One region of the Fructobacillus tropaeoli genome, then DNA from elsewhere that is predicted to be linked to it. Evidence: predicted binding sites of a transcription regulator. Region 1 holds the regulator's gene; the other holds the start of a gene.
The links. The regulator Rex, encoded in region 1, represses fermentation and respiration genes when NADH is low (regulators of the CRP and FNR family bind a similar motif). The targets are predictions, from matches to a motif close to TTGTGAANTANTTCACAA.

Region 1 (4,283 bases):
AAATCTTATCATCAATCTTCAAGAGTTTTTCGACCTGAACGACATTTGGATAGAACATCGACAGCATTTCCTTAAATTCTTGGCTGACGTGGTTAGAAATATAGGTCCCGTTGACCCCAGCCAAAACAATCACATTGTCAGCTGATTGGGGATTTAAGGCATTCCAATCAATTACCTTGCGAATCTGTTCCGGTGTCAAATAAACCGCATACAACTCTTGGCCCGGTGTTGTTACCACCGACCCGTTGGAACCGACAAAATCGATTTGGTCTAACAAGCCATAAGCGGCCATTGGCTCAAAAAGCTCCTTTAAATTGGCCACTTGTCGACCGGAGGCCGCGACAAAGCGCACGCCTTTTTCCTTTAATTGTGACAAAACCCGGGCAAAGTGTTCTTGATCGTAACTATCTTCACCGGATAAAAACGTACCATCCATATCGGATGCAATCATTTTAATGGTCATTGGATGCCTTTCTTGTCTTGTTTGCTAGTCGACTAGTTCACACAACTAGGGGCTACCATCATCGGCTAGGCAAATTGTTCTAAGTATTTTTGATAGGCTGCCTGGTCGACAACCCAATCCAGCTCCCCAATATAGGCAACCTGTGGGTCATGGTAGGCAAAGCCGTGCTTAAACTTATAAAGACCGTCAGTGTGGTCAAATTCGCCAACACCACCGAAATCATAAGCAACCTTCCCTAAGGAAAGCCCCCACTTCAGCATTTCCCACTGCACGAGGTAGGGACCGTAGTGCTTGGCAAATTCACGGTTTGATCCGGCATACATATACCAAATCTTTTCCCCGTAACCAAAGCCAATTCCAGCCGCAATTACTTGGCCGTCATAATGTGCCAAGAAAACCCGGAACAAATCAGAATCGGCCCATAGTTCTTGCATGCGGTAAAAGTATTCGATTGGCCGATGAGTAATCCCTTGAGCCTTGGCCATCATCGTATAGGTCTTAAAGAAGGCCTCGATGTCTTCCTTACTACGACCAGAGGTAACTGTGACCCCATCCTTGATGGCCCGCCGAATTTGATTGCGATAATCGCTTTTGAAGTGCTTCATCAAGCTGGCTTCATCAGTGATTGGTTGTGCCCCTTCGCCTCGACCATCATAGAACAAAACCACGTTTTTACGTGGTTGAATGTTGCCATGCATATTCTCGACTTTAATATTCCGGGTCACAAAGCCAGCATCTTGATAAGCCTGATCCAAGTCTTGGTTGTAGAGCACTTCCGGATCCATTCGAACCAAAAAGACGTTTTCTGGCAAATTAGCCAACGCTTCTTGAACCAATTCCTTAACCAAGGCAACGTTGGTCACGTCAGCAACGGGTCCCTTTGGGCAATACGCCAACAATTTTCCAGGTACGGCTTCAATAGTTAAGACCGCCATTGCGGCATCAATGTCGCCATCCTGATTTTCATGATAGAGGTATAGGTGGCCCCAATTAGCCTTCAAGTCGCCCCAGAGTGGGTCCTGGGTCACTTGGCCTTTAGCCGCTGTCCTAACAAAGTCTTGGTATCTTTGTACCTGACTTGGCTGTGTTAAATCTAAGACCGTCATATCCTTACTTTCCCGTCGTAATTGAGGCGTAGTTCTGAATAAAGTAAACCAACGTTTGCAGTTCGTTAGTCAAATCAACGTTTTGAACCCGAACACCCTTTGGTACGGAAACCCGCAACGGCGTGAAGTTCATAATCCCCTTGACCCCAGCGGCTACCAAGGTATCCGTAATTTCCTGGGCAACACCTTGTGGCACCGTCAAAATGGCGATGTTAATCCGTTGGGCCTTGATTTGCTCTTCCAATTCACTCATGTCATAAATTGGTACCCCGGACAAAATCTTGCCCCGGTTTTCATTAATATCAAAAGCAGCGGCAATTCGCATGTTTGATGATTGGTGGAAGTTGAAGTTCAAAAGGGCCTGGCCCAAATGACCAACCCCAATCAAAGCCACGTTAATCAATGAATTTTGGTCCAAAACCTTGGCGAAAAATTCTAACAGGGCCTCAACGTCGTAACCATAGCCACGTTTGCCTAAAGCACCAAAATATGAAAAATCACGGCGAATTGTTGCCGCATCAAACTTGGTTGCTTCAGCCAATTCAGCAGAAGAAATCCGGTTGGTGCCGGCATCATTTAAAAACGTTAAATAACGGTAGTAGATGGGCAACCGCTTAGCGGTTGCTCGTGGAATCTTTGCTTGCTCGTCCATGGCGTCTCCATTTCACTTTGTGAACTAAATTATATTTATTATAGCATAGATTGTGGGTTTTCCTATCTATTCGCTCATTTTTCACAAATATTTTTATTCATTATCCTGCTGGTTGAGGTCTGCTAATGGAAAATCAAGGCCAGGATTTGTGTTCAAATCAAGATCGGCAAAAATCTTGTCTTCGTAGTTCCAATAGCCCGCTGCGCCAATCATGGCTGCATTATCGCCAGTATACTGCTTGGGTACTGGGATAAAGTCAACGGCTGGAAAATCATCCATTAAATCAGTCAACGCTGCACGCAGTCCGCTGTTAGCAGCGACACCACCAGCTAGGACCAGCGACTTCACTGGGAAATCAGTCAAGGCCCGCTTTGTGCGACCGACCAGTGCCTTAATCACCGCAGCCTGGAAAGAAGCCGCGAGGTCCTCTTCCTTGATGGTTTCACCACGCTGCTCGGCGTTGTGAACTTGGTTGATGACCGCTGATTTTAAACCGGAAAAGGAAAAGTCATACCCGGCCTCTTTGGCCATCGCCTGTGGAAAATCGATGGTGACCTGACCCTGATGAGCCAATTCATCAATTGCCTTCCCGGCAGGATATGGCAAGTTCAACAACCGGCCGACCTTGTCATAGGATTCACCGGCCGCATCGTCAAAGGTCTCACCCAGAATATGAAAATCATTGGGTTCTTTCATCAAGACCAATTCCGTATGGCCACCGGAAACCATCAATGCCAAAGCCGGAAAGACAATTGACCGGTTAAAATTAGCGGCAGCAATGTGACCGGCCAAGTGGTTGACCGGAATCAACGGCAGGTTATGGGCCATTGCAAAGGTTTTTGCCCCCATTAGACCAACTAACAAGGAGCCAACCAATCCTGGGCCGTAGGTCACGGCGACACCGTCGAGGTCTTCTGGTTGAACCTTTGCATCCGCTAAGGCGATGTCTAAGGTTTTCGTAATCCATTCCAGGTGGTGGCGGGAAGCAACCTCCGGCACGATGCCACCAAAACGTTGGTGTGAATTAATCTGGGTCGCCACCGCATTGCTCAAGACGGTCTGGCCGTCCTTGACAACGGCCACTGAGGTCTCGTCAGCACTTGATTCAAAGGCAATTAAAGTTGTCATAAATTCTTCTCCATTAGGATGGCTGTTTGGCCATCATGGTAATAACCATCACGACGGGCATAAATTTCAAAGCCAAATTTTTCATACAGGTGCCGGGCAGCAACATTGTTTTCGGCAACTTCCAAATAGGCCTTTCGCTCGTTATTTTGCTCACAGAAAGCCCGCATTAGTTCGCGAGCAATCCCTTGCCCCTGGAAAGCCGGATCAACGGCCAAAAAAGAGAGGTCCACCTCATCCAAGATGGCACGGTAAGATAAAAAGCCGACGATTTTAGTTTCCTCAGCAGCCCCATCATCTAAATCAGTTTTGGCGGGCGCCTGTGCATTGATTTCTGCTAATAAATAGGTCACCCGCCCCGCAGTCAATTGCTCATCAATCAACCGCTTTGGTACCTGATCCCTTGAAAAAGCCGCCAAAGCAATTTGATGGATTCTTTGGCTATCATCGATTGTTGCTGTTTTAATGTTCAAGGTCGAGCACCATTGAAATTGCATCTTCCTGGTTATCAATATAGTAATGTTCCACAACATCCACAACCGTAAAACCATGGCGGTCGTAGAGTGCCAAAGCACCGGTATTCGACCGTCTTGCCTCCAAGGAAAGCTCCTTTAAGCCGATTTCACGCGCAACTGCCTTCGCCGTGTTAATCAAACATGAGCCAACCTGTTGTCCCTGCCAAACCGGCAACACGGCGATATTGGCAATATGTAAATCAGAAACCAAATCACGCTTGACCAAAGCAATAAAGGCAATGACCTGGTCCTTTCTCAAAGCGACCAAGTATAGTCGATCCTTTTCTTGGGTTAATTCATGGTAGAAATCGCGCGAAACCCAAGGAGCATAGCCATTGTAGACTGCCTCTTGAATCGCGACAAGTCCGGGAATATCAGAAACAGTTGCTACTCGTAATAATAATTCTTCCCCAGCTGCTTCA
Region 2 (4,283 bases), on a different contig from region 1:
TTTGCATTGGTAAGGCCAAAAGCAGGTTGAAAAGCCAAGCCTTTGGATAGGCGGACAGTGAGTGACCGTTGATTAAAACACCGAAGAGAGACATGCAAGTAACCATGCCCAAAACCATCAGCGTGGAAATGGTCAGAGGAATTTGAAGGCCATCAGTTGCTTTGAAGCGGGGGACGATGTGCTTGAAAGCTAGCATCTTAGCCAAGGGACCGACGAGGAAACCGTCGCAAACCATGGCGACGATTAAAGCGATAGGGTAGCCGACGATGACTTCGTGCCAGAAACCATCCGTTAGTCCCTGAGCGAGGTAAATATTGTAAATGGACATACCCAAGACCATCAGGCCGGCCATCATCAACATGAAAATTAGTTCTTCTTTAAAATTACGTGGCATTTATCAATGCTCCTTTTCTTATTAATTCCAACTTAGCATATAAAATTTTTTCTCGTAAGTAAGGATTTGATGAGAATTAATAGAAAAGCGGGTAGAAGTGAGGGGTGTCAAATGTTCAATCTAAATTAATGACTTATTTTGTTCAAATGGGTGGTCAATACTAGAAAAATGAAATGGGGAATGATGCCCTGGATTCACTGTCAGTGGGGTGATGGTCGGAGTTGCAATCGTTTGTTAGTTTTTTTGATGAACAGTATTCTAAATTGGTATTTAGAAAACAGTCGGCATCAAAGTGATGACAAATATCCGATTTCCTGTTATGCTGTAATTACTTTGGAATGTTATTGCAATCATATTGCGGTAAATTCGTTGATTTTTACAGGAGTTTTACATGAAGGCAGCTGTTTGGCATGGAGCCAAAGATATCAGAATTGAAGAAGTGAATCTTAAACCACTGGCCAGCGATGAAGTAACGATTAAGGTGGCTTATGCTGGGATTTGTGGCAGTGATCTTCATGAATACCAAGAAGGACCAGTCTTAATTCCAACGACTTTCCCTGATCCATTGACAAATGAAGCGGCACCGATTGTTCTTGGTCATGAATTTTCAGGAGTGGTTGAAGCTGTTGGACCCGATGTTTACGATTTTCAGGTGGGCGATCACGTGGCGGTCAATCCTGCAATTACCAAGCGAGAATCCCCTGACGACGTCGATGTTTATGATGGTTATAGCTTTATTGGATTGAGTAAGGATGGTGGTCTAGCGCCCTATGCGAACGTTTCGGTTCAAAACCTTTATCATTTGCCACAGACCTTTTCGTTAAAATCAGCCGCAGTAATGGAACCAGCAGCTGTTGCCGTTCAAGCAGTCAAGGAAGCGGACCTGGCTTTTGGCCAGACTGTGGTCATTTTTGGTGCTGGTCCAATTGGTGTTTTGTTAGCAGAGGTCGCTCGTGCCGCAGGTGCTTCACGGATTGTTGTTGTTGACCTAGCAGAAGTTCGTCTGCAAAAGGCTCTTGAAATGGGGGCGACTGACACGGTCAATGCGAGTCAAGTTGTGGATGTTGAACAAAAAATTGCTCAGATTTTGCCAGACGGAGTGGATGCATCTTTTGAGGTGGCGGGCGTTCAGGAAACCTTTGACCAAGCAGTTGCTGTAACGAAACCGCGTGGCTTTGTTGTGGTGGTTTCGATTTTTCCGCAGCCAATTCGTTTAGATATCCGTGAGCTCATGAATGCGGGTGTGCGGATTGCGACTTCCATTGCTTATTCACGCCAAACTTTTCAACAAACGGTTGATTTAGTAACCAATGGCCAACTCAAGGTCGAACCGCTAATTACTTCTGAGATTCGCTTAGCTGATTTTTTGAAGAAGGGGTTATTACCGTTAATCGATAATCCATCTGAAGAAAAAATCTTGGTGAACTTAACCAAAAGCAAATAAATCGTGCGAAAAAGCTTTCAACGATGAAAGCTTTTTTGTTTGTTCTAAGGTGAGGGAGAATGTTTAGATATTAGTTACTGTTTTCACATTTATTTGTTCGATAAAAAACAAAATCAGCATAAAAACAGTATTTTTACTGATAAACAGTGTTATACTGTACTTGTATCATGATATAAAGTTCACAATAATCAACTAACACTGGTTAGTTAATGGAAAGAGGTTGGTCATGAAAGCAGCTATTTGGCACGGTAAAAAAGATGTACGGGTTGAGGAAACTGATTTACCAGAGCCTAAAGAAAATGAAGTCCGGGTCAAGGTGGCCTATGCTGGTATTTGCGGTAGCGACCTGCATGAATATCTAGAGGGGCCGGTTTTTATTCCGACGGAGTTTCCTGATCCCTTAACTGGAGGGCAGGCACCTATCACAATAGGGCACGAGTTTTCTGGTCAAATCGATCAGCTTGGTGCAAACGTCCATGATTTCCAAATTGGCGACCATGTGTCCGTTAACCCAACGATTACCAAGGGTGTGCTACCCGATAATGTCGATGTCTACGATGGTTATAGCTTTATCGGACTGAGCACGGATGGTGGTTTTGCTGGTTACGTCAATGTCCCAGTTGAAAACTTGTATCCATTACCGAAGGATTTTTCCTTGAAATTAGCAGCGGTCATTGAGCCAACTGCGGTTGCTGTGCAAGCGATTAAGGAGGCCCATCTCACCTTTGGACAAACCGTTGTGATTTTTGGTGCTGGTCCAATTGGCGCGATGGTCACAGCTGCTGCGAAAGCGGCCGGTGCAACCAAAATTGTCGTTGTTGATTTATCGACCATTCGGTTGCAAAAAGCACTTAAAATGGGTGCTACGGATATTATTAATCCAAGTGAGGTCAGCGATGTCGTGGCGGCGGTCCGTCAGATACTACCGGAGGGGGCAGACACTAGTTTTGAAATTGCTGGTGTGCAAGCAACTTTTAATCAAGCCATCAAAACGACAAAAGCGCGTGGTTATATGGTCGTGGTTTCCATTTATGCTCATGCTATCCAATTTAATCCGATGGCGTTAACGAATAGTGGGGTCAATTTAACTTCGACGATTGCCTATTCACGGCAAACTTTTCAGCAGACGGTGGACCTGGTAACAAGTGGCCAAATCAATGTGGCGCCGATTATTACTAATGAGATTAAATTAGACGATATTATCACGGATGGTTTTGATGTTTTGACAACCGACCAATCGCAGGCGAAGATTTTAATTAACCTAACGCAGGAAAAATAAGGCTTGTATCAGCCATTAACCAATGATTAATCAGAAACATTTCCAAATTTGGGAATGTTTTTTTATTTTCCTGTTTACAAATGTAAACTATCGAGTTATACTAATTGTGTTGTTTACAAATGTAAACACGATTTGTTTTGATGAACGGAGGACAGGATTATCATTAACATCACTGATACCGAACAAGCGGTTATGCGGATTATTTGGACGAAGAAACGGGCAACGGGTCGTGAAATTGTTGAGGAAGCCCAGTTATCGCATGACTGGTCAGCTTCAACCATTAAAACGTTAATTCGGCGTTTGACGGATAAAGACATGATTGCAGTCGACAAATCAGAAAAGGTCTTTACCTACGTACCAGTTGTGGCTGAAAACGAGGCAACCGACTATAACGCGAACCGGTTCTTTGATTCCGTTTGTGATGCCTATAAGGGGACGCTCTTAACGGCACTCATCAAAGAAGAACCATTAAGCAAAACGGATATTCAAAATATCCGGGCGATATTAGATGAACGCGAAGCAAGTGCTCCTGACCAGGTTGCTTGTCATTGCCTTCATGAAGATGATGATTCTTGCGCAATGGTCCACCATTAAAACAAAAACTGACGAACTAACAGGCGGTGTTCGCAAAAACAAAAATTGGGAGTATTTTATGGATAAAATTTTGGTTATGGTGGCTGGCCTAGCGGCAATCGCCTTTATTATTTGGTGGTTCTTTGGTCAACATAAGGTTGAAAGTCAGGCAGCCGATCTTGATGACAACCAGCAAACAATCGACATTCAAGTTGATGGTGGCTATTCACCTGAACATATCGTCTTGAAGCAGGGCGTACCAGCGACCTTAAACTTCACTCGTACCGATCCTTCTGGCTGTTTGGACCACGTGGTTTTTGCTGATTTTGGCATTAATCAGGAGTTGCCGCAGGGACAAAAGGTGTCGCTGAAAATTAATACCGACCAACCAGGTCAATACCAATGGGCTTGTGGCATGGATATGTTCCATGGCCAGGTAACCGTTGAATAGAAGTTTTCATATCAAGACAAAATTAATAAGTTTACGTATAAAAAAGGAGATAATCATGGCAGAAAAAGTAGAACAAACAGTAACAGTTGACGGACAATATCAACCAAACGTGGTAACTTTCCAAAAGGGTGACCAAGCAACC

Region 2: FT12353_RS02475 (2,3-butanediol dehydrogenase) is a predicted target of Rex. The motif match lies at 2,006-2,023, and genes of this name have one in related genera.

Annotation. Positions count from the first base shown of each region.
Region 1 covers NZ_BOJU01000003.1:47,404-51,686, forward strand. The annotation lists gene FT12353_RS04325 (Cof-type HAD-IIB family hydrolase) at 1-463, opposite strand, end outside; gene FT12353_RS04330 (lipid II:glycine glycyltransferase FemX) at 529-1,569, opposite strand; gene FT12353_RS04335 (redox-sensing transcriptional repressor Rex) at 1,574-2,221, opposite strand; gene tsaD (tRNA (adenosine(37)-N6)-threonylcarbamoyltransferase complex transferase subunit TsaD) at 2,315-3,349, opposite strand; gene FT12353_RS04345 (GNAT family N-acetyltransferase) at 3,346-3,819, opposite strand; gene rimI (ribosomal protein S18-alanine N-acetyltransferase) at 3,809-4,283, opposite strand, start outside.
Region 2 covers NZ_BOJU01000002.1:65,743-70,025, reverse strand. The annotation lists gene FT12353_RS02485 (DUF2798 domain-containing protein) at 1-394, opposite strand, end outside; gene FT12353_RS02480 (2,3-butanediol dehydrogenase) at 786-1,838, shown strand; gene FT12353_RS02475 (2,3-butanediol dehydrogenase) at 2,065-3,117, shown strand; gene FT12353_RS02470 (CopY/TcrY family copper transport repressor) at 3,274-3,711, shown strand; gene FT12353_RS02465 (cupredoxin domain-containing protein) at 3,770-4,141, shown strand; gene FT12353_RS02460 (cupredoxin domain-containing protein) at 4,197-4,283, shown strand, end outside.